One region of the Ruminococcus sp. AM43-6 genome, then DNA from elsewhere that is predicted to be linked to it. Evidence: predicted binding sites of a transcription regulator. Region 1 holds the regulator's gene; the other holds the start of a gene.
The links. The regulator HrcA, encoded in region 1, represses chaperone genes, less so after heat shock. The targets are predictions, from matches to a motif close to TGTTAGCACTCNNNNNNNNNGAGTGCTAACA.
Positions count from the first base shown of each region.

Region 1 (15,348 bases):
GGCAGGCTTATGCGGAAGCAAACGCCGCCTTTTTTCATATCGTTTTCTACCTCTATGCTGCCCTCGGAAAGCTCGATTATCCTTTTTACAAGTGCAAGTCCAAGACCGTTGCCCTCTGTTGCACGGGAGCGGTCGCCCTGATAAAACTTATCAAATATCTTCGCCTTTACGTCAGGGGCTATAGACGGACCGTTGTCCCATATCTCCGCCGAAATATTCTTCTCGTTGCGGAAAAGCTTCACGCTTATCTTTCCGCCCTCCGGGGTGAACTTGATAGCGTTGTTGATGATATTCTGCCATATCTGCGCCATAAGCTCCTCACTGCCCACATACATGATATCCTCAAGGTCGATATCAAGGTCGATTTTTTTCTTCGACCACTCAGGTTCAAGCACAAGAAGTATTTTTCTTATCTGCTCGTCAAGAGAAAATCTTGTCTTTTTGCCCACTGTTTTCTGATTTTCAAGCTTTGTGAGCCTCAAAATATTTGACGAAAGCTTTGAAAGCCGTGATGTTTCGTCGATTATTATCTGCGTGTATTCCTCACGTTCCTGCTCGGTTATATCGTCAGATTGCAGAAGCTTTGCAAAGCCCTGTATGGAAGCCAGGGGCGTTTTGAACTCGTGGGAAACGTTTGAGATAAAATCGCCTCTCAGCGTTTCCGTACCTGCAAGCTCCTCAGCCATTTTGTTAAAGTTCTGTGCAAGTATGCTGTATTCAGGATCAGACGGCTCTCTTACTCTTACCTTAAAATTGCCCTTTGCTATCTCAGCCGCCGCCGCACTAAGATCTCGTATAGGCTGTATAATGCTTCGACTCATGAACGCTGTTATAATAGTACCGATAACGATACAGACCATAAAAGCTATGATGACAACAAGGTTTACTACCCAGTAAACGCTGTCGCTTGAAAAGCTGTCTATGATAACGAACTTATCATAGACCTGGGAGATTATAGTTGCGTTAGGCACAACACCCTCTGAGGACACATAATATCCCTTATGCACGATATCTGCAAAATGGTCGTGTACTCTTGAATCGTTTTTATCCACCACTGATAGACTATAGGCTGAATTGTTCACAATGGAAACTATCTCGTCCACAGTAAAACCGCCCTTTTCTTCAAGCTGATCCATTGCCATGGAAAGCTCCACTAACTGCTGTTCGGCATTGCTTTTCATTACAGGACTGCACACCATTACAAGCACTGACACCGATATAGAAGCCGACACCAGCATCACAAAGAAAAACATAAGAGTCAGCTTGAACTGCAAACTTGTTTTATTTTTGGTCTTTTTCTTATCCAAACCCCTCACCCCTCAAGCTTATCCCTCACTGCTTTTTCACAGCCTTATAGCCAAGTCCACGAACCGTGACAATATCGAATGACTCACAGCTTCCGTAACGCTCTCTCAGCCTTTTAACGTGAACGTCAACAGTACGCTCATCAACGTCCTTATCCATGCCCCAAAGCTCGTCAAGGAGCTGGCGGCGTGTGAATATCTTGTCAGGGTAGCTGAGCAGTTTAAAAAGCAGTTTGAACTCCATTTGCGGTATAGTTTCCGCCGCTCCGCCGTCAACCGCCACGCTCATAGCGTCATAATCAAGCACGCAGTTTCCCACAGTAAGAGAATGTTCCGACGCCATTTTTGAACGCCTTAAAAGCGCACCCACACGGAGTATCATCTCATTTATATCAATAGGCTTTACCATATAATCGTCTGTGCCGGCAGAAAAGCCCTCCTGCTTGTCCTCGAAGGTCTCCTTTGCGGTGACCATTAGTATAGGCAGATTGAAATCAGCCTTTCTGAGCTGTCTTGTAAGCTCATAGCCGTCCATATTCGGCATCATTATATCTGAAATTATAAGGTCTATATTCGTTTTTTCAAGAACGTCCAAAGCCTCCAGGCCGTCATTTGCAAGAAAAGTCACATAGCCATGCTGTTTAAGTGCGGCAGACATGAGCTTTCTAAGGCTTGCGTCGTCCTCCACCACAAGTATCTGAAACATAAAATATCCTCCCTCGTAAAAAAATTCCCCAATAGTGACATTATAGCTTATAATTGTGAACTGGTGATTAACATTTATTTTTTTCAAAAAACTCTCCGAAATCCCCTGAAAATTCATATTCGGTTCACACAGAACTGGTATTATATAATCACAGCAGAAGAAACAAAAAAAGCTTTGGTAATTGGTAAAACTTAAAGTCAGGTTTTTATCTTCTTTCCCTCTGCGATTCCCCAAGTCGCTGATACATTTCCTCGTCTTTAGGTTTTACCAAATACCAAAGAATCCCTTTCATAATTCTATAAAAATTAATGCTCATTTCAGCCGATGGAAGTGGGTATTAATTTTTTATTGCTCTTTTAAGACAAGATACGACAAAAAAACCGCAGAAGCCATATAAAATGACCTCTGCGGATATTTTTTTGCCTTTATTAGCCGTTAGCTGCAAAGCTTTTCACGAAGCTCAGCCGCCTTTCCAAGAAGCGCACAGATGTAGCTGTCCACATCAGGCTTTGCAAATCCACCAAGCGCTGAGCCTTTAAGCTTTCGCTGACCTGTTTCTCCGGGGATAACAAAGTTATCACCGTTCTTTTTCTTTTCGATAGCCGACTCCAGCATATAGATCTCGCTGGTTATGGTGTCGATATATTTTAATGTATCAAGCTTATCATAGCCGCCAAAAAAACACGTTTTCAGACTATCCATTTTTCTTCCCCCTGCCTTACTGCTGTTTTGTACAGCAATTGTTATCAAAGCCTACAATCTTTATTTGATTTAATTATATCACAAATACTTAGCTTTGTCAATAGGTTTGAAAATGAATGTTCACATTTAAGTAATTTTGTATGTATTTTCGGGACGTTTTATGTTGTATCATTATAATAGATATAAAAAAAACGCAGCCCTTGCAGACTGCGTTTTTGCGTTATATAAGTCTTTTGATAATAGTGATGTTGTTGTATCTTGAAAAATACTCAACATTTGAAATAACGATGCCAGTGGCAGTGTTCTGGGCGTGTACCATTTTGCCGTCGCCGATATAGATAGCAACGTGGTAAATGCTCGAGATCGACGCTCCGCCAAAGAAGATAACGTCGCCCTTCTTCATGTTGTTATATGAAACTGTAGTGCCGTATAAAGCCTGCGAAGCCGCATAGTGCGGAAGATTTATTCCCACCTGTGCGAACGAGAGCATCACAAGACCCGAACAATCCGTTGCACCAAACTGTGAACCGCCCCATACATACGCTCCGCCCACCATGCTTTTGGCATATGAAACAACAGTGTCTATCTTAGAACTGCTTGAATAATCAGGCTTAGGTGCAGGGGCTGCTGTTGTTGTGGTAGTGGTCTTTTTGCTTGTTTCAGGCTTTGGCTTAGCTGTTTCCTGCGGAGTTGTGGTGGTCTGAACCGTAGTTTCGTCAGGCTTTTCCGTTTGAGCCGGCTTCTTTGTGGTAGTGGTCTTTTCACCGCTGTTACCACTCTTTTTGGTGGTGGTAGTCTTTTTCTTTGTGGTGGTCGCAGTTGTGGTGGTGGTTTCCGCCTTTGAAGACACCTTCGAATACTTATCGTCCACCTGCTGTGACTTATCTTCAAGGTCGCTCTTATCGTTCTTTATCTGCTCGATAAGCTTGCCCGACTCCTGCTCCATTTTCAGAAGCTCCGCCTGCTCGCCCGCCAAAGTTTTCTGCTCCTTGGCATATTCCTCAGCCTTTGCTTTGAGCTGTTTTATCTGCTCATCAAGCTCTGCCTTGGTCTTTTCAAGCTTTTTATACTGATCCAAAAGCTCGTTAAGCTCGTCATTATCGTGCTTTGCAACTCTCGTCACAAGCTCTATCCTCATAAGAACGTCATAAAAATCAGATGAATTTATCAGCACGTTTGTGTACGAATTTGCTCCGCCTGCAACATACATTGCACGAATACGCTCCATAAAATCGTCCTTGCCCTCGTTTATTGCAGTTTCCTGCAAGTCAAGGCTGTGCTGAGTGTCAAGCTGTTTGCCGTCAAGCTCTGCCATTTGATCTTCAAGCTCAGAGGAATATTTCTCTGAATTTGCTATTTTTTTCTGTATGGATTTATATTTTTTCTTTATAGCCTCAAGGTTGTCCTGCTCGTCGGCAAGCTTTTTGTCAGCGTCGGCTATCTGCTTATCAAGCTCCTGCTGTTGCTTTTTTAGTTCTTCAAGCTGACTGCTGTATGTATCGTTATCCGCCATTACGACATCTTTCACACTGTTGTCAGAAAAACCAAAGGCGGCAAAAGCTATGCACAGAGCCATACAGCCTGCGGCTATTCTTTTCATGGGGTAAATTTTTTTCATAATATCAGTTCTCCAAAATATAAGCGTATTATATATTTTTCACGCTGTAACGTTTATGTAGTCCCTTTTATTATAACGCAAAACCCCGTTCTTGTCAAGAAACCAACCGCTAAAAGCCGTATTTTCGGCATTTTAAGACAATTCGCCACACATATTTTGTGCGTTATTGCACCTATTCTTCCCCGAACATCTCACCCAAGGTCTTTCCTATAAGCTCGCCTGTATACTGTGCCTGAGCGATAGAATTGCCGTGACTTCCCACCTCTATAAGAAGCGAGCCGGTGGTCAAATCCTGATTATAGTGGCGATAGTCGAAAAGTACAGGCCTTGTAAGCCCCTGCCAATCGCTCTCCAAAGCCGACTGCAAGGCACAGGCAAAGTGAAAATTCTTCATATAGTCAGGCATACCCATAATGCCGTCATCACACCCTGATATTATCATAAGCTGAGCCGCTTCCCTGCCCTCTATCTCCGCCACAGGTGCGAGCCTTGTGCCGTCCTCACGCTCTATGCCGTCACGGTGAACGTCAAGGCATACCTTTATAGAGGGGTACTCCTCCAATATCTGCTTTACCGCCATACGGCTTGAATCGTAAGAGCCGTCATAGCTGGGATAATCATGCACAAGTGTATCGTGGATATACGCAACGCCTGCTTTGTCAAGCTGTTCACATATCTTGTCCCCTACCGACAGCATATTCATTTCAGGGTCGGTGGTCTTGCAGGAAAAGGAGCTGTCATAATGGTCTTTGTCTGTGGGCTCAAAGCTTTCCGTGGCGTGGGTGTGATAAATAAGTATCTGCGGCTCAGAGGAATTTCCGTCTATTTGAAAATCATACGGCTTTGAGCTTTCCTCATAAAGCTCATCATTTGAAAGCTCAGTGCAGTTTCTCACCTGACCGCCGCCGTCAAGGTCGAAATACTGCTCGCCGTCATATCTGCCATAGGTGTATTTTTCTATAACACCGTCATTTCCCTCCATGCTTGCAGGATATGGTATCTTGTCCGTCACGTCCTGAGCAGGCAAAGGGCTTGGCACTTCTGAGCTTTTTGAGGGTGTTTGCTTCTCCTGTGGTGCCATATCCATATCCCATATGCTGTGCTTTGACACCACCGCCGCTTCAAGCTTGTTTGATACCACAGGCTTTGATGCCGTGTCCGTTTCACTTTCCATAGCAAAATACGGCTTGTATTCTCCCATAGCCACCCCTGCCGCCACAGCCGCCACCCTGCCGAACCTGCTTGCAGATCTTGCATAAAGCCATATACCCGTGGGCATAACGAACGCCACAATTATAACTGCAACACAACGCAGGCAGACTTTCTTTATATCCAATGCTGTCACTCCCATATACATCTTAGTATTATAATGTATATGCAGGACGAGCCGTCATATTACCTGCCCAGCTTCACCTTAACAGGCTTGCCCACTGTCATAGAGTCATGGGTCACGTTGCAGTCATAGCATAGTATCTTCACGCCCTTTCGGGAAGCTTTCTCCAAAGCCTCTCCGAACTCAGGGTGAGTGTCATAATTGGGCGTGAAATATTTCACATCGCTCATCTGAACGAGTATCATTATATAAGCTTCATACCCCTCGTCAAGACAGTTGGAAAGCTCCTCTATATGCTTCACCCCACGGAGGGTAGGAGCGTCAGGGAAAAGCACAACGCCGTCTTTCTCCAGCGTACAGCCCTTTACCTCCATGAAAATCTTCCTATCCTGCGACTCTAAGTAAAAATCAAAGCGTGAATTGCCGTATTTCTTTTCGGGGTAGACCGAGAAGCCCTCGCCAAAGGGTCTGTTCTCTCTCAGCCACTCCCCTACCGCCTTGTTCGGGGCTTGGCTGTCCATGTTTATGAGTCTGTCACCTTTTTCCACAGCCACAAGGTCAAAAGCGGTCTTTCTCGATTCGCTGTCTGAATGTTCAAGCCAAACAGTACACCCCTCCACCAAAAGCTCTTTGCATCTGCCCGTATTTTTCACATGGCAGACCTCGGCTTTGCCGTCTATCTCAACGTTGGCGATAAACCTGTTCGGTCTTGATAGAAATTTGCCTTTATGTATATTATCGTATCTCATAATTCGCTCCTTTTATTCTTACTATTCACATTATACCACAAATATGTTTGATTATAAATACCTAAATCATGCATTCTTAGCTTTGCTGATTTGTGGTTCGATACAAAAAGGGAAAAATATTTCACAAAATCTATTGACGTTATTTGTGAAATATGTTATAGTTTTGAGTATAGGTTATATAACAATAATAATTTATTAAAATTTTAGAAAGAGGTATTTATAATGAAAAAAATAACTGCACTTCTCGTTTCACTTATAATGTCATGCGCAGTAATGGCAGGCTGTTCGGACAGCAGTTCTTCAAGCTCATCAAAAGCAGACAGCACATCAAAGGCAGAAACAAGCGCAGCCGCTGACGAGTCAACTGCTTCAGAAGCAGGCACAGCCACAGATCTCGAGGATACTCTCACAGCGCAGTATACAAAGAAGATACAGGGCGAGAGCCTTGCTATCGACATGACAGTGGCAAGCGAATATGACAATTCATCAGCCGTTGTTGAGATAGCAGGCGGCAATATGCACATGAAAATGAACTTTATGGGCGTGGATATGGATATCTATAGTATCGACGGAGTTATGTACACACTTGACAGCGAGTCAAAAACGTATTACACTGTTGATATGGAAGAATCTATCGACGACTTCAAGAGCGAAATAGGCTACGGCATTAACGACAGCTACAAGTTCATAAGCTCTGAAACAACTGACGACGGTCTTATCTGCGAAACTTTTGAAAACACAGAAGATCCTGGCATCGAGCTTGAATCAGGCGTAACTCTCGACACAAGCGATTCTGACGATCATTCTTTCACAACAACATTCAAGTATTACTTCAATGCTGACACAAAGGATATTGTTAAAATAGAAACTATCTCTGACGGCTCAACGACTACTGTTACAGTAAACTCATTCACAACTGAAAACGTTGAAGTCAAACTCCCTGACGATTTTGACAGTTGGACAGAGCAGTCTTTCGATATGAGCACTGACGATATCCCTTATGACGCTGAACTCGATGTTGAGTCAGGCGCTGAGTCAGCCGAGTAATTCTTGTCATTTTTCGGAGGCAAAATATTATGAACAAGAAAATGGTAACTATTATTGCAGCTTTGGCAATGTGTACAGCAATGGCAGGCTGCTCGGAGAGCGATACTGCAAGCTCTTCAAAGGCTGAAACAACTACTACAACAACGGCTGCCGCAGAGTCTGCCGCTCCTGCTGAAAGCACAGCAGACGAAAGCTCCGCTGACAGCACTTCCACAAACGCAGGCACAACGGATTATGACGTTGACGGCGATTTCAGAGCTTTCGAGCAGATGAAAGACAAGTATGAGGGCAACTATCTTGCGAACCTTACAGGTCAGATGTCAAACAACGGCACAAAGTATACTATCTGCGTAAAGGACGGCAAGGCTTATCAGGCACTCACAGTTCAGGGCATGAAGTCATACACAGTTTGCCCTGGCGACGGAAAGCTTTACAACGTTTCAGAAGGCACGACCACCTACAGCATTGAGGACGACGACGGAAATCAGTGGAAGTCAGCCGACATTCTTTTCGGCGCGACCCTCGATTTTGACCACGCATATATTGACGAAACAACAAACGTCGTTCACGAATACTATAAGCTCGACAGTGCCGTTGCAGGTGCTGAGGGTCAGATAGTTTACGGCTTTGACGGCGCTACATATGACCTTAAGCAGGTAGTTCTGCTCCCAGAGGGTGCTGACGAATCAAGCGCAGTTTACTTCACTGTAGATTCCATAGGCGAAGCAGACGACAGCCTGCTTGCTGTTCCTGATCTTTCTGCTTATACAAAAGAATAATTTTATCTGATCTTTTTCCAACATCGGGCGGACAGACCACTGCGGTCTGCCCGCTTTTTTTGCATTTTCAGCAAAGCGTTGTGCAATATGACGGAAAAGAAGTTTAAATATTTTTGAAATTTGTGAGAAAAATAGTCTTAAACCCCTTGACAAAATCGTCAAAAGGGTATAAACTATACTTAGCACTCGAGAAGAAAGAGTGCTAACACTTAAATACAATAAGTGCTAACAAGAAGAACGGGTGGTGAGCAAATGGACGACCGCAAGCTGAAAATACTTTCAGCGGTAGTCAATGAATATATCGTAACAGGCGAGCCTGTAGGCTCAAAGGCGATAATGGCTCACGTCAAAGCGTCCTCAGCGACCATAAGAAATGAAATGGCAGAGCTTGAGAAGCAAGGCTATCTCGAACAGCCACACACCTCCGCAGGCAGAATACCAACATATAAGGGCTACAGGCTTTATGTTGACCAGCTTATGGAGCAAAACCAGCTTACAGCAAATGAAAAGAAGATGCTGGATTCAATGATACCGCAGGAATATGTCACAGAGGAAGACCTTGTGAACAAGGCTTCAATGGCATTGGCGGATCTTACGAAATGTGCGGCGGTGGTCGCAAACGCAACGCCAAAGTTCTCGCTTATCTCAAAGGTAGAGGTAATACCTACAGGAAAGAGAATGTACGTTATTTTGATGATAACGTCCAACGGCTCTATTAAGAATAAGGTTTGCCGATTGGAGTTCGACCTCAGTCAGGATCAGCTTGAGTTTTTTGATAACTTCGTAAAGGAAAATCTCAACGGCGTGCCTATCGACAGTCTTTCGGACGCTTATCTTGAAAAGCTCACAGAAGCAATGGGAACGTACATGATGACCCTTTCACCGCTTGTTTCCGAGATCATGAAGATGACAAAGGAAATGAGCAGCGTGTCTATCAAAGGTCAAAGCAATCTTCTCACCTGCAAGGACTTCAACCAAAATGAGATAATAAGCTTTCTCGATAATCAGAAGGAGCTTAAAGGATTTATTGACGAAACGTTCTCAGGGCTTCACGTTATGTTCTCCCCTGAGCGTGACGGATTTGTTATCCACAACTCCTCTATTATAACAGCTCCGTTCTCAAAGGACGGCAAGACAGCAGGTGCGCTGGGGCTTATAGGTCCTATGAGGCTCGACTATGCGAAGTTTATCCCATATCTCGAGTATTTCACAGGAAAGATATCGGAAATGATATCCGAAAAGCCACAAGAGCAAAACAAAGAAGACGACGAAAATGAATAAAAAGGAAGGCAGGCGGCGTAAATTGAGTAAGGAAACTGAAAAGGACACCGAGCTTGAAAAAGAGGAAAACACCTCTGCTGAAAGCGAAGAAGTAAAAGAAGCGGCGGATACCGCAGAAAATGCCACTGAGGATACAGAGAAGAAGGCGGAGGAGAGCGAAACAGAAAAGCTGAAAAAAGAGCTTGCCGAAGCAAATGACAAGTATCTCAGACTTATGGCTGAATATGATAACTTCAGAAAAAGAAGCGCAAAAGAAAGACTGGAGCTTACAGACACAGCAAAGGGAAATGTGATAAACGGCTTCCTGCCGGTGTTTGACAACTTTGAAAGAGCGTTAGGCACAGAAACTCAGGACGCAGTTTATAAACAGGGTGTTGAAATGATATTCAATCAGTTCAGCGACGCACTTAAAAAGCTCAACGTTGAGGTAATGGAGCTTGCGGGCAAGGAATTTGACCCGAACGTTGCAACGGCTGTAAGCACAGTTGACGACCCTGACCTCGGTGAAAATATTGTGGCGCAGGTGCTTCAAAACGGCTACACCATAGGCGGCAAGGTCATAAGACACGCAATGGTAATAGTAGCAAACCCATAAACAAAGACATCGGGACTTAAGGTCTTGATATAAATTAAGTAAATTTTGAAAGGACTTGATCTTATGAGCAAAATCATCGGTATAGATTTAGGTACAACAAACTCTTGTGTAGCAGTTATGGAGGGCGGCGAAGCCGTTGTTATCCCTAACAGCGAGGGTGCAAGAACAACTCCGTCAGTAGTTGGCGTTTCAAAGAACGGCGACAGACTTATCGGTCAGGTAGCAAAAAGACAGGCTGTTACAAACTATGACAACACTGTAATTTCTATCAAGAGACATATGGGCTCTGACTACAAGGCTCACATGGGCGGCAAGGATTACACTCCACAGGAAATTTCAGCTATGATACTTCAGAAGCTGAAGGCTGACGCTGAGGCTTATCTGGGCGAAAAGGTAACAGAGGCTGTTATCACAGTTCCTGCTTACTTCACAGACGCACAAAGACAGGCTACTAAGGACGCAGGTCAGATCGCAGGTCTGACAGTAAAGAGAATCATCAATGAGCCAACAGCCGCTGCACTTTCTTACGGTATTGATAAGGAAGAGGATCAGAAGGTCATGGTTTACGACCTTGGCGGCGGTACATTCGATGTATCTATCATCGAAATGGGCGACGGCGTTACAGAAGTTCTTGCTACAGCAGGTAACAACCACCTGGGCGGCGACGACTTCGACCAGAGAATTATCGACTGGATGATCGCAGAGTTCAAGAAGACTGAGGGTGTTGACCTTTCAGGTGATAAAATGGCAATGCAGAGACTTAAGGAAGCTGCTGAGAAGGCTAAGATAGAGCTTTCATCTACAGCATCATCAACTATCTCTCTCCCATTCATCACAGCAGACGCTACAGGTCCAAAGCATCTTGAAATGACACTTACACAGGCTAAGTTCAACGAAATGACAGCAGACCTTGTTGAGTCAACAATGGGACCAGTTCGTCAGGCACTTTCAGACTCTGGTCTGTCAGCTAACGACCTCCAGAAAGTCCTTATGGTCGGCGGTTCTTCAAGAATACCAGCCGTTCAGGAAGCTGTTAAGAAATTCCTTGGCAAAGAGCCGTTCAAGGGCATCAACCCAGATGAGTGCGTAGCACTTGGCGCTGCATATCAGGGCGGCGTTCTCGCAGGCGACGTTAAGGACGGTCTGCTCCTCCTCGATGTAACTCCACTGTCACTTGGTCTTGAAACAATGGGCGGTATCTGCACAAAGATCATCGAGAGAAACACAACTATACCTACAAAGAAGTCACAGATATTCTCAACTGCCGCTGATAATCAGTCAGCCGTTGATATCAACGTACTTCAGGGTGAGCGTGAGTTCGCAAAGGACAACAAACAGCTCGGTATGTTCAGACTTGACGGCATCGCTCCTGCTCCAAGAGGTGTTCCACAGATCGAGGTAACATTCGATATCGACGCTAATGGTATCGTACACGTTTCCGCTAAGGATCTTGGCACAGGCAAGGAGCAGAACATCACGATCACTTCTTCAACAAATATGTCTAAGGACGATATAGATAAGGCTGTCAAGGAAGCTGAGGCATTCGCAGCAGAGGACGCTAAGAAGAAAGAGGACGTTGACGCAAGAAACGCTGCTGACCAGCTTTGCTTCCAGGCTGAAAAGTCACTGGGCGAGTTCGGCGACAAGATAGACGCTGCTGACAAGTCAGCTTGTCAGGCTAAGATAGACGCTCTTAAGGAAGCCCTCAAGGGTACTGATATCGAGACTATCAAGGCTAAGCACAAGGAGCTTGAGGAAACATTCCAGGGCGTTGCAACTAAGGTATATCAGCAGGCTGCACAGGCACAGCAGGCAGCAGGCGGTGCCGCAGGCTTTGACCCTAACAACATGGGCGGAGCAAATGGCGGCAGCAACGGCGGCGCTTCAAACAACGGTGGCGACGACGTTATAGACGCTGAATTTACTGACGCAGAATAAATCATAACGGCTGCCTCTGCTCCGATTTTTCGAGCAGGGGCTATTGCCGTATTAAAAGGCTGTGTGAAAAGCGTGAAAGGACTATACTTACAAAAAGGAGGCAAGCCCATGCCCCAAGACTTTCACGATCTGCAGCTTACAGAGCATGGGCGTTTATATGGCTGAAAAAAGAGATTACTATGAAGTGCTTGGCGTTTCTAAAACTGCCACAGACGATGAATTAAAAAAGGCATTCCGTAAGCTTGCAAAGCAGTATCACCCTGACCTTCACCCTGGCGACAAAGCGTGCGAGGAAAAGTTCAAGGAAGTAAATGAAGCTTATGAAGTGCTTTCAGATAAAGATAAAAGAGCAAGATATGACCAGTTTGGTCACGCAGGCGTAGACCCGAACTACGGTGCAGGCGGTGGAGCAGGTGCAGGAGGCTTCGGCGGATTTGGCGATATGGGCGATATTTTCGATTCCATTTTCGGTGGATTTGGCGGAGGCTTCGGTGGCGGACGTTCTGCTAACCCTAACGCACCAAGACGCGGCGAGGATATAAGAGCGAACGTTGTTCTTGACTTCATGGAAGCCTGCAAGGGCAAGACTGTGAAAATTCGCATAAACAGAGCCGAAAAATGTCCTGACTGTCACGGCACAGGCGCAGCCGCAGGTTCTTCGCCTAAGACCTGTCCTGACTGCCACGGCACTGGTACAGTAAGGATAACACAGAGAACGCCTTTCGGAAACATCGCTCAGACCACGACTTGCAGTCGCTGTGGCGGTAAGGGTCAGATAATCGACAACCCTTGCCATACCTGCAATGGTCAGGGCAGAGTAAAGAAGGTATCTGAAAAGGAGATAAACGTTCCTGCCGGCATCGACGATGGTCAGACACTTAGAGTAGGCGGTGAGGGCAACTGCGGTATAAACGGAGGTCCTAACGGCGACCTGCACATCAACATTACAGTTCGACCTGACCCTATTTTCGAGCGTGACGGCTATGACGTGTGGACAGAGATACCGCTTACTTATGCACAGGCTACTCTCGGTGACGAGATAACAGTTCCTACAGTTGACGGCAAGGTAAAATACACAGTGCCAGAGGGTACACAGACAGGCACAGTGTTCCGCCTGAGAGGCAAGGGCATAAAGAAGGTAAACAGAAACGACCACGGCGACCACTACGTTCGTGTAACAGTTGAAGTTCCACGCAATCTGACCAAAGAGCAAAAAGAAAAGCTCCGTGACTACGAAAAGTCCCTCGGTGAAAAGAACTACGCAAAGCGCAAAACATTCTTTGACAAGCTCAAAGACAAATTCAAATAACAAAAAGGAGAACGGCACAAAGCTGTTCTCCCTTTTTGTTTGCAATAAAAAATGCCGCAGGAAGACCCACGGCAATTATCATCTTATCAAGCCATACCTGTGTGCTTTTTGATAGCCGCAAAGGACTCCGCACTGATAACGTGTTCCATACGGCAAGCGTCCTCTACTGCAACTTTCTCGTCAACACCAAGCTTTATGAGCCACTGTGAAAGCAACGTATGACGTTCATACATTTTCTCGGCTATCTCCAAACCCTTGTCTGTCAAACGAATATAACCGTCCTTGTCAACAGTTATATAGCCGTTCTCACGGAGATTTTTCATTGCCACACTTACGCTCGGCTTTGAAAACTCAAGTTCGTTTACTATATCTATGCTTCTTACCTCGTCTTTGCCCTTGCGCTGGCTGAGAATAAGTATCGTTTCGAGATAATTTTCAGCTGATTCTCTTATCTGCATTATAACGTCCCTCCCTAGAACAAGTTTGTCATCAGGTCATTACGACTATTATATCACATTTCAAGCCGCATTTCAAGTGCAAGCACGCTTTTTCAGCGATTTTGATAAACTTTACATCAATGAATTGTGTTGATATACAAAGGCACTGCTCACAAAAAAGCAGTGCCTTTAAAGCTGTCTGTTATTTACTGTATACCGCACTCGTCATAGTCTTTCCACTTTTCGGCGTGCTCCTTATCCTCAAAATATTTGTATACAAAAAGCGCAGTTGACGCAACAACAAGTATCATCGCACCCATTAAAGTCCAGAACGACTTTTTTCTTGAATAGTTTGACATAACAAAACTTCCTTTCTTTCGCAATAGCATACAAAAACTTGCGGCTATCGCTCATAGCTTTGTTATAATTATACTACACAATGCTCTTTCTGTCAATTATTTTCACAGGATTTTCAGATATATTTTTCCGAGTAAAAGTGCAGAAATTCCTCAAGGCAAAGCCCGCCTGCGGCAATGATACGAGCGGCTTCAACGCCCACATAACGATAATGCCACGGCTCAAAATCAATGCCGGTCATCTGCTCTTTAAGGCGAGGATAGCGAAGGATAAAGCCGAAATCTGCGGCATTTGCACAAAGCCACCGTGATTCAGGCGTCTTGTAAAAATCCTCGCTCACATCATTGTCACCCTCTCTGCCGAGATCCACAGCAAGCCCGGTGTTGTGTTCGCTTGACCCGGGGAGCGCGAGAGTTCTGCCCACCTTTTCCACAGCCTTTTCATAACTCAGACCGCCCCACATTTCGTGAGATACTTCACGCTCCCAAAGCATCTGCTGATATTCAAAAGAGCGATAGGCGGAAATAATTTTCAGCTTTATGCCGTCAGCTTCCGCCTTTTTGAGCAGAAGCCTGAGCCTGTTTCCTGCCTGAGATTCCATAAACTTGCCGTTCACCTCTGTCAACTCCACACGATCGCAAAATCCCATATCTATGGGATTGAATTTATCCACAAGCATAAGATAATCCATATACTGACCTCCTTGTCCTGATGGGGAGAAATGTTTTAACTTAGTATATGCAGATGTGTGTGGAGAGTATACACGGCGAAGCTAAATGAGGAGTGAGGAGTGAGGAGTGAGGAGTGAGGAGTGAGGAATGAGGAATTAGCATAGCTGACCAAAGTTGTGCACAAGCACCAAGCGTAGCGATTTTGCGGCATTGCAAACTCTCCCGAATATCCGCTCGTATTCAGAATTTGCATAATTTCAGCATTGTAGTGGCTTGGCTCAATTTCGGTTTCACCGAAATGCGACAGCCCGATATTTCTCGCCTGTTGAATTGTTGAAAAATATCGCACAATGTCACCCTAAATTAATTTGGCATCAAGGATATGGCAAGCACAGCATCGCTCCCCTACACATTTCAAAAAGCGGTGCAAAATTACATCATATCACAAAATGCCCGTCACGGCCAGTGACCTATATCCAGCACCCGTCCACTCTGACGACCTGCCCGTGAATGTAATCTGCT
Region 1 covers NZ_QTXU01000010.1:27,798-43,145, reverse strand. Annotated here, with positions in the region: gene DW938_RS07340 (sensor histidine kinase) at 1-1,307, opposite strand, end outside; gene DW938_RS07335 (response regulator transcription factor) at 1,333-2,010, opposite strand; gene DW938_RS07330 (hypothetical protein) at 2,446-2,712, opposite strand; gene DW938_RS07325 (C40 family peptidase) at 2,933-4,330, opposite strand; gene spoIIP (stage II sporulation protein P) at 4,503-5,666, opposite strand; gene sfsA (DNA/RNA nuclease SfsA) at 5,726-6,412, opposite strand; gene DW938_RS07310 (hypothetical protein) at 6,635-7,459, shown strand; gene DW938_RS07305 (hypothetical protein) at 7,489-8,238, shown strand; gene hrcA (heat-inducible transcriptional repressor HrcA) at 8,491-9,519, shown strand; gene grpE (nucleotide exchange factor GrpE) at 9,512-10,114, shown strand; gene dnaK (molecular chaperone DnaK) at 10,178-12,052, shown strand; gene dnaJ (molecular chaperone DnaJ) at 12,210-13,361, shown strand; gene DW938_RS07280 (metal-dependent transcriptional regulator) at 13,448-13,819, opposite strand; gene DW938_RS07275 (hypothetical protein) at 14,005-14,157, opposite strand; gene DW938_RS07270 (M15 family metallopeptidase) at 14,271-14,846, opposite strand; gene fabG (3-oxoacyl-ACP reductase FabG) at 15,297-15,348, opposite strand, start outside.

Region 2 (15,348 bases), on a different contig from region 1:
TCATGTAAACCCCTTTTGGCTGACAGGTGCAGATTTCTATGTAAGAGGTAAATTTTATGGTCCAAAGGGGTGCTGACCATGCAACACCCCCTTGATTTAGTTTTTTACCAGTAGCTTGCCTCGCTGCCTGTGCCGTTTTGCATATATTTGTATATGAGTTCAAAAAGCTCGCTGTTGTCAACATTGTTTTGTTCCATATAATCCACAACGCCCTGAGCGGTAAGACCGCTTGCATAGTCGCTTTTTCTAAGCACCATTGCAAACTCTGCAGCAGAGCAAGCCTTTGCAAAATTCTGTGACACAGCCTCTGTATAGTCAGAACACATAACAGACTTGTCTATAAGCTTGCTTTCGCTCGCCTCCGGGTCTTTATACCTCACTGAAACTGTGAGCATTTCTCCGCTGAGCTCGTTGGTTTCAGCCTTGCTCTCGTTATCCTGATATTTCAGCGACTTTTCATTGCCGTTATTTGGCACTATCTCATACAAAACCGTGACCTGCTGACCCGAGCCGATATCGCCTGCGTCCTTTGTATCGTCCTCAAAATCCTCATCATTGAGAAGTCTGTTTTCATAGCCCACCAGCCTGTATGCTGAAACATTTTCGGGATTAAACTCTATCTGCACCTTTGCGTCCTTTGCGACAGTGAAAAGCGTTCCGCTCATTTCTGTTACAAGCACTCTTTTTGCTTCGTCAACGCTGTCAATATAAGCATAGTTTCCGTTGCCGTTATCAGCAAGGGCTTCAAGCCTGTTATCCTTATAGTTTCCTGAGCCGAAGCCAAGCACTGAGAGATATACCCCTGAGTCACGCTTTTGTGATATAAGGTCGGTAAGCTCTTCTTCACTTGACAGACCAACGTTCAGATCACCGTCAGTTGCAAGAATGACCCTGTTGTTGCCGCCCTCTATGAAATACTCCTCTGCAAGCTTGTAAGCTGTGGTAATTCCTGCCGCACCTGCTGTCGAGCCGCCTGCTGACAGGCTGTTAAGTGCTGAAACTATCTCCTCGCTGTTGTCGCCACTTTCGCCCTCAAGAACAACGCTGTCGCTTCCTGCATAAGTGACGATAGAAACTCTGTCATCAGCCCCAAGGTTTTCAGCAAGCATTGAGAAAGCCTGCTGAACAAGAGGAAGCTTATCCTCGTCCTCCATTGAGCCGCTCACGTCTATGAGGAAAACAAGGTTTGTAGGAACGTCCTTGACCTTTGCTTCCCTTGCCTGAAGCCCCACCAGCATAAGCTTTGCTTCACTGTTCCAAGGACAATCGGAAAGCTCGGTATTTATAGACACCGCGCCCTCCGCAGGCTTTTCATAGTCATACTTGAAATAGTTTATGAACTCCTCTGTTCTCACAGCGTCAGGGTCGACCTCCCAGCCATCATTTATCATTCTTCTCACGTTTGTGTAGGAAGCCGTGTCAACGTCTGTGGAAAAGGTGGAAAGCGGTTCGTCTGAAACGAGCTTATAGCCGTTTTCCGTCAGGTGGTTATACTCCTCGGTATTGTAACCGCCTCCTATGTTCGCTGTGCCGTCAGTATCTCCGGCTGTAACATTGTTGTATCTGTAGTTTTCCGCAGTTGTTCTTTCATTGTTATAGCTGCCGCTCTTTCTGCTCTCCGAGCCGTCATAACCGCTTCCGCATGAAGCAAGCATTGTCGCCGTCATCATAAGCGACAGAGCTGTGATCAAGTTTCTTTTTATGCTGTTTGAAGTTGTCTTTTTCATAGCTGTCATCTCCCGTAAAATAGCGTGGGCGATATGCCCTTGCGTTGTTAGCTACATAGTCCTCCACTTAGCAAGCAGGTCTTGCAGATCATTTTTCGAGGAATATCTCATTCGGTCATAGAAATAATCGTTCTTGCTTTTCTGCGAGTCTTTAAGAATACCCGAATCATCGTCAAGACTTTTCCAGCCGTTTTGAAAAACGATATCCCCGTCAAGAGAAATTTCTATCTGAGGTGCATTTTCAAAGGCCATAGAATAAGTGCTGTTTTCTTTCCTCAGTGGTATGAAATATTCTCTGTTTTCCTGCATGATATAAGGGGTAGAGCTTTCAATGGTGATATTTGTTTTGCTTTCTTCTCCTGTCTTTGATACAAGGCTGTTTATTCTCAGGGTGTAATGTGCGCTGTCGCTGTCGAGCCTTGCTGAGAGCACTGTCACATCTGCAAAGAAGTCTGTATCTTCCAGAACGCTGTCCTCTGTGAAATAATCATCGCCCTTTGGAATGTAGCTGTCCTCATAAGCCTTTGTGTCTGTGTGGCTGAAACTGAGCTGTTCGTATGTCTTTTCTTCTCTGTTTTCAAGCCTAGCCTTGTCAGCCGTTTCTACGCTATGCTTTGAAACACTGTCCGACTCTGAGCGGATATCGGCGTAAAGGCTTACGCCGCCGATAATAAGCACGAGCGAGGCTGCTGCCGCTGCAAATTTTCTGTAATTTCTGCGGCTTACTTTTATCCGTGTCTGATCTTTGTCCGTTTTGTTTTCAAGCTGTCCCTCTATCCTGTCCCAGAGCTTTTCCATGTCAGGGGCAGTATCAGAAATATGCTTTTTGTAAAGAAATTTTATGTTCTTAGCCATAGATACTGTCCTCCTTTATGGTCTTTTTTAGTTTGAAAACAGCCTGACGGTATTTCCATGTGACAGTACCCAGCGGCTTCCCCACTGCCCGACTTATCTCACGAAATGTCATATCCATTCCAAGCCTCATGTTCAGGATATCCCTTTCGCCCTCTGAAAGCAGCTTCAAAGCCTCCTCGAAGGAGAGCTTTCCGATCACATCGTCGTCTACCCGCACACTGTCCTGCTGTTCTTTATGCCCTGCTTCTTCATCATCAAGGGTCGGCGTTTCGTGCCGCCTTTTTCTGATAAAATCAAGAGCGAGATTTTTCGCCATTACAGTCAGATATCGCTTATGCCCCGTTCCCTTTCGGTACTGACCTGCGGTGTCCCATAGCTTTAGGAAAAAATCTGATGTGAGGTCCTCAGCGTCCTGAGGACTTTTCACAATGTCAAGCATGATGTTATATATCACCTTGCCGTAGCATTGATAGATCTCCCTAAGCCCGTTTTTGTCATTTTTCAGGATCAGCTCCACCCTGAAATCGAACTCAGTGTCGGTCAAGTCTTTCACACCCCTCGATAACTTATATACGATTCTGCACGGGAGATTTTATGGCAAAATAGTATACAAATTTTACTTTTATTTTTTGTGCATTGATAACAAACTTATGTACAAACACAATTGTGCCGATAAGATATTTTAGCACATTAAAGTGCTTCTGTCAAATAAAAGAACACACCCCCGTCCATATGAACGAGGATGTGTTCTTCGTGTGAAGATCTATGAGAAATTATTTGGAGAGGTCAATATTTCTTACAGCGTCCCTTACCTTAAGAACAAAGGTCGGAGAAACTGAAAGCTCGTCAATGCCCATTCTCAGGAAGGTTTCTGTGAGAGTAGTGTCAGCCGCAAGCTCACCGCATATACCTATCCATGCGCCGTTCTTGTGGGCATTCTCTGCAGACATCTCAATAAGTCTAAGTATAGCCTCATGGTGAGTGTCGCAGAACTGCTCTATATCAGGGTTCTGCCTGTCGCAAGCAAGGGTATACTGAGTGAGGTCATTAGTGCCAACGCTGAAAAAGTCCACAAGCTTTGCAAGCTTATCGCTTATGATAGCCGCCGCAGGGGTTTCTATCATGATGCCAAGCTCAACGCTGTCAGAAACTGTTATACCCTGTTCTTTAAGCTCAGCCTTGACTTCACCACACATAGCAAGGGCTTTTTCCACCTCTGAAACGCTTGTTATCATAGGGAACATTATGCCAAGATTGCCGTATACGGAAGCTCTGAAAAGCGCTCTGAGCTGAGTTTTGAATATCTCAGGTCTTGTAAGACAAATTCTTATTGCTCTGTATCCCAAAGCTGGGTTTTCCTCTTTTTTCAGACCAAAGTAATCCACCTGCTTGTCAGCGCCGATATCCAGCGTTCTTATGATGACCTTTTTCCCTGCCATGCTCTCAAGAACACGCTTATAAGCATGAAACTGCTGTTCCTCTGTAGGGAAATCTGAGTTTTCAAGATAGAGAAACTCGCTTCTGAAAAGACCTATTCCGCCTGCGTCATTGAGAAGCACAGCACCGATGTTGTCAACACTTCCGATATTGGCATAAATATTTATCTTTTTGCCGTCCTTGGTGACATTCTCCTTGCCTTTGAGGGTCTGCAAAAGACGCTTTTTCTCCTCGTCTGCTTTTTGCTTTGCGGTAAGCTCAGCGGTGGTCTTTTCATCAGGGTCAACGAATATCTCACCTGTAAATCCGTCAACGATAGCAAAGTCGCCGTCCTTTATTTCTGACAGGAATTTGCTTCCTACGCCTATTACCGCAGGTATGTTCATATTTCTTGCAAGGATAGCTGTATGTGAATTTGATGAGCCGTGTGCAGTAACGAAGGCAAGCACCTTGTCTTTATCAAGAGATATAGTTTCGCTTGGTGCAAGATCATCGGCACAAACTATCATCTTGTCGTCACCTGCTGAGCCGTCGCTGACATTGCCCGTGAGGTTTGCGATGATCCTGTTGGAAATATCCTTTACATCTGCGGCTCTTGCCTGCATATAAGGATCGTCCATAGAAGCAAACATCTCCGCAAAGTTGTCTGCCGTCACTGCCACTGCATATTCTGCGTTGACCTTCTGGCTGTCGATGATATTCTCTATAGACTCGTTATAATCATCATCTTCAAGCATCATCATGTGTATCTCAAAGATCTGAGCGTTTGTTTCGCCCACCTCCCTGAGTGCCTTATCATAAATGCTCTGGAGCTGTTCTGTGGCTGCCTGCTTAGCTTTGGCAACTCGCTTCTTTTCTCCCTCGCTGTCTTCTGTGTGAATACGTTTTATAGCGGTATCCTGCTTTTTGAATACTGAGATCTTACCCATTGCTACCGCACCGTAAACGCCTTTTCCTGTATACTTAGTCATAAATATCCGCCCCTTTTCTCATAGATCTTATTATTTTTCACGCTGTTTCCAGCCGACGGGACGCACCTGCGAACACTCCGCAGAAACGTCCCGTCGGCTGGACGGCTTTTACCGCCCAGCTGACAGATAATAATTAGAGTGTTTCCTCAAAAAATGCCTTGAGTGCTTCAGAAGCCTTGTCCTCGTCTGCACCCTCGCAGGTAACAGTAACAGTATCGCCCTGCTTAACGCCAAGGCCCATAAGAGCCATAAGCTTTGTGATGTTCACGCTCTTTCCGCCCTTTTCGATAGTGCAAACGCTCTCGAACTCCTTTGCTTTCTTTGCAAGAAGTCCAGCCGGTCTTGCGTGGATACCAACTTCGTCTGTGATTGTGTAGCTAAATGTTTTCATGATGAATACCTCCAAATAATTATTTTATCTTCAAGATCATATCTCCTGCCGAAACGCTGTTTTGTGCGACAGGTTCAACAGACGCATAATCGTCCGTGTTGCCAATTATGATAGGTGTTGTCACCTTATAGCCTGCGGCTTTTATCTTATCCATATCAAAGCTTATGAGCAGGTCGCCTTTTTTAACTTCCTGACCGTCACTGACATGGGCTTCAAAATACTGTCCGCCAAGCTTTACAGTATCGATACCGATATGGAGAAGTATCTCCACTCCATCGTCCGATACCATATTTACGGCATGCTTTGTGTCAAAAACGCTGTCTATCTTTCCATCGCATGGAGCGTAAAGCTTGCCCTCTGACGGCTCAACGGCTGCGCCCTCGCCCAGTATTTTTTGTGAGAACACCTCGTCCTCAACGTCCTCAAGCTTAACGGCAGTGCCGTTCATGTGAGAGTAAAGCGTTATTGTCTTGCCGTTAGTTTCTGTGTTTTCTGCACCCTCGGTCTGCGGTTTTTCTTCTGTTTTATCAGAAGCTTCCTCAGTGCCGATAATGCTGTCAGGGTCATCACTGTATGGCGAATCTATAAAATCCTCAAGATCTGATTTTATAACTGAGACCTTTGGTCCGTAAATGACCTGAATGCCGTTGCCCTTGTGGATAATGCCCGAAGCGCCGCTGGCTTTGAGCATATCGTCCATGACCTTTGAGGCGTCATTTACTGTAACTCTAAGTCTTGTGGCGCAGCAGTCAACGTCTGAAAGATTTTCCTTGCCGCCAAGACCTTTGAGTATCATTGCACTTACAACGTCTGAAGCCCTCTTGTCTGTGCCCTTTGCCTTTGCCGCCTTAGCCTCGTTCACATCGCTTCTGCGATAAAGCTTAGGTTCAACGTCATCAGGCTCTCTGCCAGGTGTTTTAAGATTCATCTTTGTTATCATAAAGTAGAACACGAAGTAGTAAATTACTGCATAGATAAGACCCACAACAACTATCCATATCCAATGGGTCTTTGCGTTGCCCTGCAAAATTCCGAAAAGGGTCATGTCTATAAGACCGCCTGAGAACGTCATTCCAACGCCAACGCTAAGAATGTGCATAAGCATATAGGAAAGTCCTGCCAATACGCAGTGAACAGCGTACATAAGAGGTGCAACAAACAGGAATGTGAACTCCAAAGGCTCTGTGATACCTGTTATCATTGAAGTAAGAGCCGCTGACAGAAGCAAGCTTCCTACTATCTTTTTCTTTTCAGGACGAGCAGTTTTGTACATTGCAAATGCTGCAGCAGGAAGACCAAATATCATGAACGGGAACTTTCCTGCCATAAATCTTGTTGCCGATACTGAGAAAACTTCTGTTGACTTTGAAGCAAGCTCTGCAAAGAAAATGTTCTGTGCGCCTGCTACCATGTTGCCGTCTATCATCATCGAGCCGCCAAGCTCTGTCTGCCAGAAAGGCATATAGAAAACGTGATGAAGTCCGAATGGGATAAGAGCACGTTCAAGTATGCCGTATATCCAAGTGCCTGCATAGCCTGAGTTGAGAACGAGCACGCCAAGCTTTGAGATACCAAGCTGTACGATAGGCCACAGATAGAACATTATGATACCAACGATAAGGTATGTGACAGTTGAAATGATAGGAACAAATCTTGTTCCGCCGAAGAATGAGAGCACCTGCGGAAGTTCTGTTTTATAGAACTTGTTGTGCAGTGCCGCAACGCCAAGTCCTACAATGATACCGCCGAAAACGCCCATTTGCAGCGTGGTGATACCAAGCACTGACGTTGTGGAGTTTTCTGCCATTGCTTCAACGCCGCCCTTTGCGGTGATAAGTGCACTGATAGTGGTGTTCATTACGATATAGGCGATAGCACCCGAAAGGGCTGCGACTTCTTTCTCCTTCTTTGCCATTCCGATAGCAACGCCCATTGCAAACAGAAGCGCAAGGTTATCGAAAACGGCGCTTCCCGTTTTGCTCATTATGTCGAGGATAGTGTAAAGCACACCGCCCTCATAGATGAATTTGCCAAGATGATAGGTTTCGATAGTTGTGGCGTTGGTGAAAGAGCTGCCTATTCCAAGAAGCAGACCCGCCACCGGCAGCAGTGCGATAGGGAGCATGAAAGAGCGTCCCACACGCTGCAATACGCCGAAAATTTTATCCTTCATAATAATAATATCCTCCATGATCAATTTATCTCAGCTGAATTATCATTATGGTACCGTTAATGATAATACCGCAGCGAATACATTATATAAGCTGTGGCAATAATGCCTATCCGCTTATTTTCTTCAGATGAATCGAAAGAGTTATCATTTCATCTTCCGATATAGTTTTAGCATAATTCTTCAAAATATGATCCTGCATATGCTTTGCGCATTTATACTGCTTTTTGAAATTTGTTTTTATCATGCCTGCAAATTCCTCGTCCCTGCTGAGAACATTTGGCAGTTCTTGAGATTTAAAAAGTCTTTTTGCGAGAAATTTCAAATGAACAAGAAATCTTTCATATGCCACTGACGTTTTGTTTATCTTCCCTGCCAGACAAGCGTCCGCTATCTCAGCACAGCCGTTCACCATTTTGGTGATATCCTGTATCTGTCCCATTTTTGTGCCCAGTCTTGCGTTTATGATGTGCATTGCGATAAAGCCCGCTTCATCGCCACTCAGCTCAACTCCCAAACGCTGATATATCTCCGCCACGCAATATCTTCCAAGAGCCAGCTCCTTCGGGAAGCAGTCGCTTATGGCGTCCATAAGCGGGTTTTCAAATTCAAGCCCCTGCTTTTTTCTTTCAATGGCGAATGAGATGTGGTCTGAAAGTGTTATTATGAGCGACTCGTTTAGCTTTCCGTCGATATGTGAAGAAATATAGTCCACAAGATCTGCCGTAAGCTTTATATGCTCATATGGTATCTCGGTCAGGCACTCGATAAGCCTTTTTCTAAGCTCTGAGTCTGTGACAAGATACATTTTCTGTATTTTATCCTTGTCAGGCTCGTCGCCGTATTTTTTTCCGAAGCCTATTCCCTTGCCTGAGATTATCTGCTCTTTTCCTTTATCGTCAATGACGCTTACGGTGTTATTATTTATCACCTTGATTATTTTCATTAAAGATCCCCCTATAAAATCAAAAAAACCAACCTTAATACGAACCCATACAATATGTCCGTACAAAGTTGGTCATGCCCAGTCTATAAATGAAAGGTAACACTCCAATAAAAGATGTTATGTATCAATTTCACTATAATTATATTAACATACCTACATTTATTTGTCAACAGCATACATAAAATTTGTTTTTCAAATCTGTTTTTTTAACAAATAAACTCATTTTGTTTTGTATAAAACCTACAATTATCAGCCTGAAAAGCACAAAAAAGCCGTGGAAACACTGTTGTTCCCACGGCTTTCGGTATGTTAAGAGAGTATCTGTATAGCTTTATTACTTTGTCATAAGCTCGCAAACAAGGTTTGCAAACTCAACAGGGTTGTCGATAGACATACCCTCGATAAGCAAAGCCTGATCGTAAAGAAGCTTTGCATAGTCTTTCAGCTTGTCCTTATCGTTAGCATAGAGATCTTTCAGCTTCTCAAAGATAGGATGGTTTGGATTTATCTCCAGAGCCTTTTCAGCCTTTACCTTGTTGCCGTCATTCTGAGGCATAGCGTTGAGGACTTTCTCCATTTCGATAGTTATGCTGCCGTCTGATGAAAGACAAACAGGGTGAGTTTTAAGCTTCTTTGAAAGACGAACTGTCTTTACCTTATCGGCGATAGCTTCCTGCATGAAAGTGAACATATCCTTGTTCTCTTCGTCAAGCTTTTTAGCCTCTTCCTTTTCTTCCTCTGTGTCAAGGTCGAGATCAGCGTCGCTTATGGACTTGAAAGGCTTGCCGTCATAGTTTATCATCACCTTGATAGCGAACTCGTCAACGTCCTGTGTAAAGTAAAGAACCTCATAGCCCTTATCCTTGATCTTTTCAAGCTGAGGGAGCATTTCGATCCTTTCCTTTGTTTCGCCGCAAGCATAGTAGATCTCTTTCTGATCTTCTTTCATTCTTGAAACATACTCTTTGAGTGTAACGTTCTTGCCGTCAAATGAGGACGGGAACATAAGGAGATCTTTCAGAGTTTCGTTTGCAGCGCCGTATGACTGATAGATACCGAACTTGAACTGAAGTCCGAATACGCTGTAGAACTTCTCATACTTCTCACGGTCGTTCTTCAGAAGCTTTGCAAGCTCGTTCTTTATGGACTTTTCAAGGTTCTTTGCGATTATCTTGAGCTGTCTGTCCTGCTGTAAAAGCTCACGGGAGATGTTCAGCGAGAGATCCTCAGAGTCAACAACGCCCTTTACAAAGCTGAACCAGTCAGGAAGCAGGTCTGCACACTTTTCCATTATCATTACACCGCTTGAATAAAGCTGGAGTCCCTTTTCATAGTCCTTTGAGTAATAGTCAAAAGGCGCACGGGCAGGTATATAAAGCAGTGCGTCATATGTTGCAACGCCCTCGTTCTTTGAATGGATATGTGCAATAGGTGGCTCATAGTCGCCGAACTTCTCCATATAGAAGTTGTTGTAATCCTCGTCCTTAAGCTCACTCTTGTTCTTCTTCCAGATAGGGGTCATGCTGTTAAGAGTTTCGATAGCCTTGTGTACCTCAGGCTCTTTACCCTCCTCATTATAATGAGTATGCTCGACTTCCATTCTGATAGGGAATCTGATGTAGTCAGAATATTTCTTTACAAGTGACTGTATCTGATACTGATCAAGATATGTTGAATACTTCTCGTCATCAGTATCGTCCTTGAGTTTCAGTGTGATAGTTGTGCCGACGCCGTCAGGCTTGTCACACTCTTCTATTGTGTAGCCCTCAACGCCGTCAGATGTCCACTTGTAAGCCTGATCGCTGCCAAAAGCCTTTGTTACAACGGTAACTTCCTTTGCTACCATAAAAGTAGAATAGAAGCCTACACCGAACTGACCGATGATATCAACATCGTCCCCAAGGTCATTGTCTTTCTTGAAAGCGAACGAGCCTGAGTTTGCGATAGTACCAAGGTTGTTTTCAAGATCCTCCTCGGTCATACCGATGCCGTTATCAGAAACTGTAAGCGTTCTGTTTTCCTTGTCGATAGCGATATTGATAGCGAAGTCGCTCTTTTTCATTCCCACAGAAGTGTCTGTCAGGGACTTGAAATACAGCTTATCAATAGCGTCGCTTGCATTTGAGATTATCTCTCTGAGAAAAATCTCCTTATGAGTGTAGATCGAATTGATCATCATATCGAGCAGTCTTTTTGATTCTGCCTTAAATTCTTTTGTCTGCATAAAATCTCGACCTTTCCTTAATAATATTTTACTTTCTTTGAATACTGTTCCATATAATTAGCACTCTATCTATTTGAGTGCTAATTATATTATACAACAAGGTTGATAAAATGCAATAGTTATCACAAAATTTCTCTTATTTATTTACAAATCCATAACATTTCATCACAAACCTGACAAAATACCATTTGCAAAAGCACCATGTTGTGTGCTATAATATATAGATAAGACCGAACAAGGGAGGAATAATATTTGACTACCAAAAAGTCTGTTTCTCTGCTGACCCCTGAAAAACAGCAGGAAAAGAAACTTCTTACTATAGATTGCGTGAAAATTTCACTTCTGCTCATTTTATACAACCTGCTAAACAGGATATTCGCAGTGTTATTCTTTTACGTTGCATACACTTATCACTCAGGGAAATTCACTCTTAGCTACTCGGAAGTTCTCAGCTATCTGAAAAAGCAGACCGCTTTTATAAGCTCAACTACTTTTTCCATGACGGCAAATTTGTTTATCACTCTTATGAGCGTGCTTGTTTTTGGGATAGTTTTTGCTATACTTTTCCGAAAACGAGAATCAAGCTTCATAAAGCCTAAAAAAGGCACGGCAGTAAAAGGGTTAAAATGGTTTTCAGCCTGCTTTGTGATAAACATTCTGCTGTCACAGCTCACATCTATCCTCACGGGTATACTTGGTCAAAACGGAGTGACAGTTCCCACAAGCGATTTTTCCATTCATCAGCCCTCTGCCATTGCAGTAATAGTGCAGTTCTCATACGTTGTGATAATAGCCCCTATCGTGGAGGAATTTATCTACCGTGGAGCGATCCTCACGGCTCTAAGCCAATACGGAAGGGGTGCGGCGGTGCTTTTCTCGGCACTTGCATTCGGACTTATGCACGGAAATATCCCTCAGGCGGCTTCGGCATTCGGCACAGGACTTGTTTACGCTATTATCGCCGCAAAGTGCGGCTCGATACTGCCAACAGTTATAATACACTGTCTAAACAATCTGCTCGCAAACTTCTCGTCCATATCTGATGCGATAGGACTTGAACACTATGAAACCTTCATGAGCGTTGCTGAGATAGTCATAGGTCTGGTGGGCTTTATGGTTCTTTTCACAAGCCTTAAAAAGCTTATCATTGATGACAGCGAAAACGTGCTTACACCGAAAGAATGCCGCAGATACGTCTTTACAAACCCTGCCACTATAATATATATGCTCTGCCTTATCATACCGATAATAAAGAGTCTTGTCCAAGCAAACAGCTAAAAATCACAAACAAAAAAACGGGTGACTGCCAATAACAAATTGACAGCCACCCGATATTTTTTTATCCAAAAAGCCTATTAATAAGCCTTGCCCCAAAGCACCATATGCTTCGCAGGCTTTCCACAGCATACGCAGGTATCTGCTATCTCTTCCTGCTCGAACGGGATACATCTTGAACCTACTCCTGTGAGTTCCTTTACCTTATCCTCGCAAGCTTCGTCGCCGCACCACATTGCCTTAACAAAGCCGTCGCCCTTTTCCTCAAGAGCCTTCGTTATCTCATCAAGTGTCTTGCAAACATAGGTGCGTCTTTCTCTGTTTTCAAGTGCCTTCGCATAAAGACCATCATGAACAGCCTGAAGTCTTTCATTTACTGTTTCAACAAGCTCACCAAGCTTGCAAAATACCTTTTCCCTGTTGTGTCTTGTAACAAGCACACACTGATCGTTCTCAATATCCTTTGGTCCAATTTCAAGTCTTACAGGAACGCCCTTCATCTCATACTGTGCAAACTTCCAGCCAGGTGACTGCTCTGAATCGTCAAGCTTAACTCTTATGCCTGCATTTTTAAGCGTGTTGTAAAGCTCGTTAGCCTTGTCAAGAACGCCCTCTTTGTGCTGTGCTATAGGTACGATAACTACCTGAACAGGTGCAACAGCAGGTGGCAGAACAAGTCCGTTATCGTCGCCGTGTGTCATTATAACTGCACCGATAAGCCTTGTCGTAACGCCCCATGATGTCTGGAATGGGTGTGCAAGCTTATTATCTCTTCCAGTATAAGTGATATCGAAAGCCTTTGCAAAGCCATCGCCAAAGTAATGCGAAGTGCCTGCCTGCAAAGCCTTGCCGTCGTGCATAAGAGCCTCAATAGCGTACGTTGCTTCTGCACCTGCGAACTTGTCGCTCTCTGTCTTTCTGCCCTTTACGACCGGCATAGCAAGCTGCTGCTCGCAGAAATCAGCGTATACGTTGAGCATTCTCTCTGTCTCCTCGATAGCCTCCTCAGGTGTCTCGTGGATAGTATGACCCTCCTGCCACAGGAACTCTCTTGAACGAAGAAATGGTCTTGTTGTTTTTTCCCAACGTACAACAGATACCCACTGATTGTAAAGCTTGGGAAGATCTCTGTAGGAATGAACTATATTAGCATAATGCTCGCAGAAAAGCGTTTCAGACGTTGGTCTTACGCAAAGTCTGTCTTCAAGCTTTTCACTTCCGCCGTATGTTACCCAAGCTACCTCAGGAGCAAAGCCCTCAACGTGGTCTTTCTCCTTCTGAAGCAGGCTCTCAGGGATAAACATAGGCATACAAACATTTTCATGACCAAGCTCCTTGAACTTTGTGTCAAGTATATGTTGGATATTCTCCCATATTGCGTAGCCGTAAGGTCTTATTACCATACAGCCCTTTACGCTTGTGTATGAAACAAGCTCAGCCTTCATACATATATCAGTATACCACTTCGCGAAATCCTCGTCCATGGAGGTTATCGCATCAACCATTTTCTTATCCTTAGCCATTTATAAAACCTCTTTCTTATATCATTCAGGCATTGTCATTATTCTTGTTGCCGTCGTCTTTTTTAACAGCTTCACTGCTGACATTCTTCTTTTTCTTTTTAAAATTAAGAGCATAGATATCCTCGTTATATATCTTATAGTTGGGATCCCAGCCGTCAATATGGGACTTATCAAATATGCCCTGTACCTTATAGTTCTCAGGATCGTTCCCTGTATTCTCACCGTCCACCCTTTCGGGATCGTCCTTTTCGGCAAGCTCAGGGTGACGTTTTTCAATAAATCGTGCTATTTTTGGAGTGATAAGGCAGGCAATGATGATAAAGGTCATTATTACGACACAGCCTGCTGCCAGCTTCAACAGCAATAGCAGTAATTCTTTATTCAGACAAGTCACCTCTTTTCGCAAATATAAAGTTATTATAGCACAATTATTATCCAAATTCAAGAGGTGAAATATGAATTTACCGCCATTTCTGACCTTTAGCACGAAAAAAAGGCGGAACAAAGTCCGCCTTAAAGCATTTTCTTTCGTTTGAAAAAGATTATACACACTATCACTACTATTATACTAAGGGCTATAACACCCGGATACCCCTCTTTAAGTTCGGGCATATTCTGAAAGTTCATGCCATACCAGCCCGTGATAAGGGTCAGAGGGAAAAATATAGTGGATATGACCGTAAGAAACTCCATATTCTTGTTCTGCTGAGCATTGACATGGGACTGATAAGCGTCTCGCACCTGCGTTGCATATTCAAGAAGATGTACAGTTCTGCCCATGAGCCTGTCGGCACGGTCTGAGATAGTGCCGAAATATTTTTTCTGCTTTTTCTCAAAGAAGCCGTTCTCGTCCTCTTCAAGCTCTCTGCCCAGATCCATTATTTCATCATAGTAGCTTCTCAAAATAAGAAGCTCTTTTCTGATAGGCGTTATGGTTTCAAGAAAATCGTCCGTCTTGCCATCGTTTACGTTTTCCTCAAGCTCCATAAGCTTTTGCTCATGTTCCGCAAGAAGCTCGGTGTCACGGAGCATAAATTCGCTGAAAAAATTGTAGATAAAATGCTCCCTGCTCTCTCCCTGATTATGCCTGCTTCTCTGTATGCGTTGGACTAACCTGAGCGAGAACTCCTCATCGTCTATTATCACCATGTTTTTGTTGTCGATAAAAAACTGTATCCTGTGTCGGCTTCCCCTTATGTCAAGAAGCTTGGGGATAGAAAGCGTGCCTGCCAGACAGAAAGGCTGTGATTCTATCTTACAGAACACAACGTCACGCAGGGATATCACGCCCTCGTAGGTTATGTTCGCCGTTCTGAGGGTTTCCTCTGCGTGAGCAGAGTCGGTAATAAACACAGCCGAGCAAGTTTGCTCGCTTAGCTGTGCCGGTGTTATTTCTTCAAGTGAACCCTTCAGGGCAAATATTGTCATTTATCCTCGACCTCCGCCTTTGAAGCTCTTTCATAGGCAAGGTCATAGAAAAGTTCCTGAGAATTAAGTGGCTCTTTGCCGTCTGAAACAAGGGTATATTCCCCGTCAGAATCAAGCTCTCTTGCCTGACAATTATCTGCAAGCATTTTGTCGAACATCATGCTTATCTGAGCCTTGATATCCTCGTCAAGAATAGGTGCAGCGACCTCAACACGTCTGAGAGTATTTCTTGTCATAAAATCTGCGGAAGCAATATATATCTTCCTTTCCTCGCCCTTGCCAAACATATAGATACGGGAATGTTCAAGAAAACGTCCTACAATGCTTATTATCCTGATGTTGTCGGTTTCGCCCTCAACGCCTGGGATAAGACAGCATATGCCTCTTACCACAAGGTCTAT
Region 2 covers NZ_QTXU01000016.1:26,123-41,470, forward strand. Annotated here, with positions in the region: gene DW938_RS09465 (von Willebrand factor type A domain-containing protein) at 105-1,727, opposite strand; gene DW938_RS09470 (hypothetical protein) at 1,779-2,582, opposite strand; gene DW938_RS09475 (sigma-70 family RNA polymerase sigma factor) at 2,575-3,135, opposite strand; gene ptsP (phosphoenolpyruvate--protein phosphotransferase) at 3,356-4,990, opposite strand; gene DW938_RS09485 (HPr family phosphocarrier protein) at 5,124-5,381, opposite strand; gene DW938_RS09490 (PTS transporter subunit IIABC) at 5,401-7,554, opposite strand; gene DW938_RS09495 (PRD domain-containing protein) at 7,661-8,497, opposite strand; gene htpG (molecular chaperone HtpG) at 8,832-10,721, opposite strand; gene DW938_RS09505 (type II CAAX endopeptidase family protein) at 10,974-11,999, shown strand; gene proS (proline--tRNA ligase) at 12,077-13,519, opposite strand; gene DW938_RS09515 (hypothetical protein) at 13,545-13,883, opposite strand; gene DW938_RS09520 (CorA family divalent cation transporter) at 14,033-14,947, opposite strand; gene ppk1 (polyphosphate kinase 1) at 14,944-15,348, opposite strand, start outside.
Region 2: the regulator HrcA is predicted to act here: its motif matches at 10,777-10,807, upstream of htpG (molecular chaperone HtpG).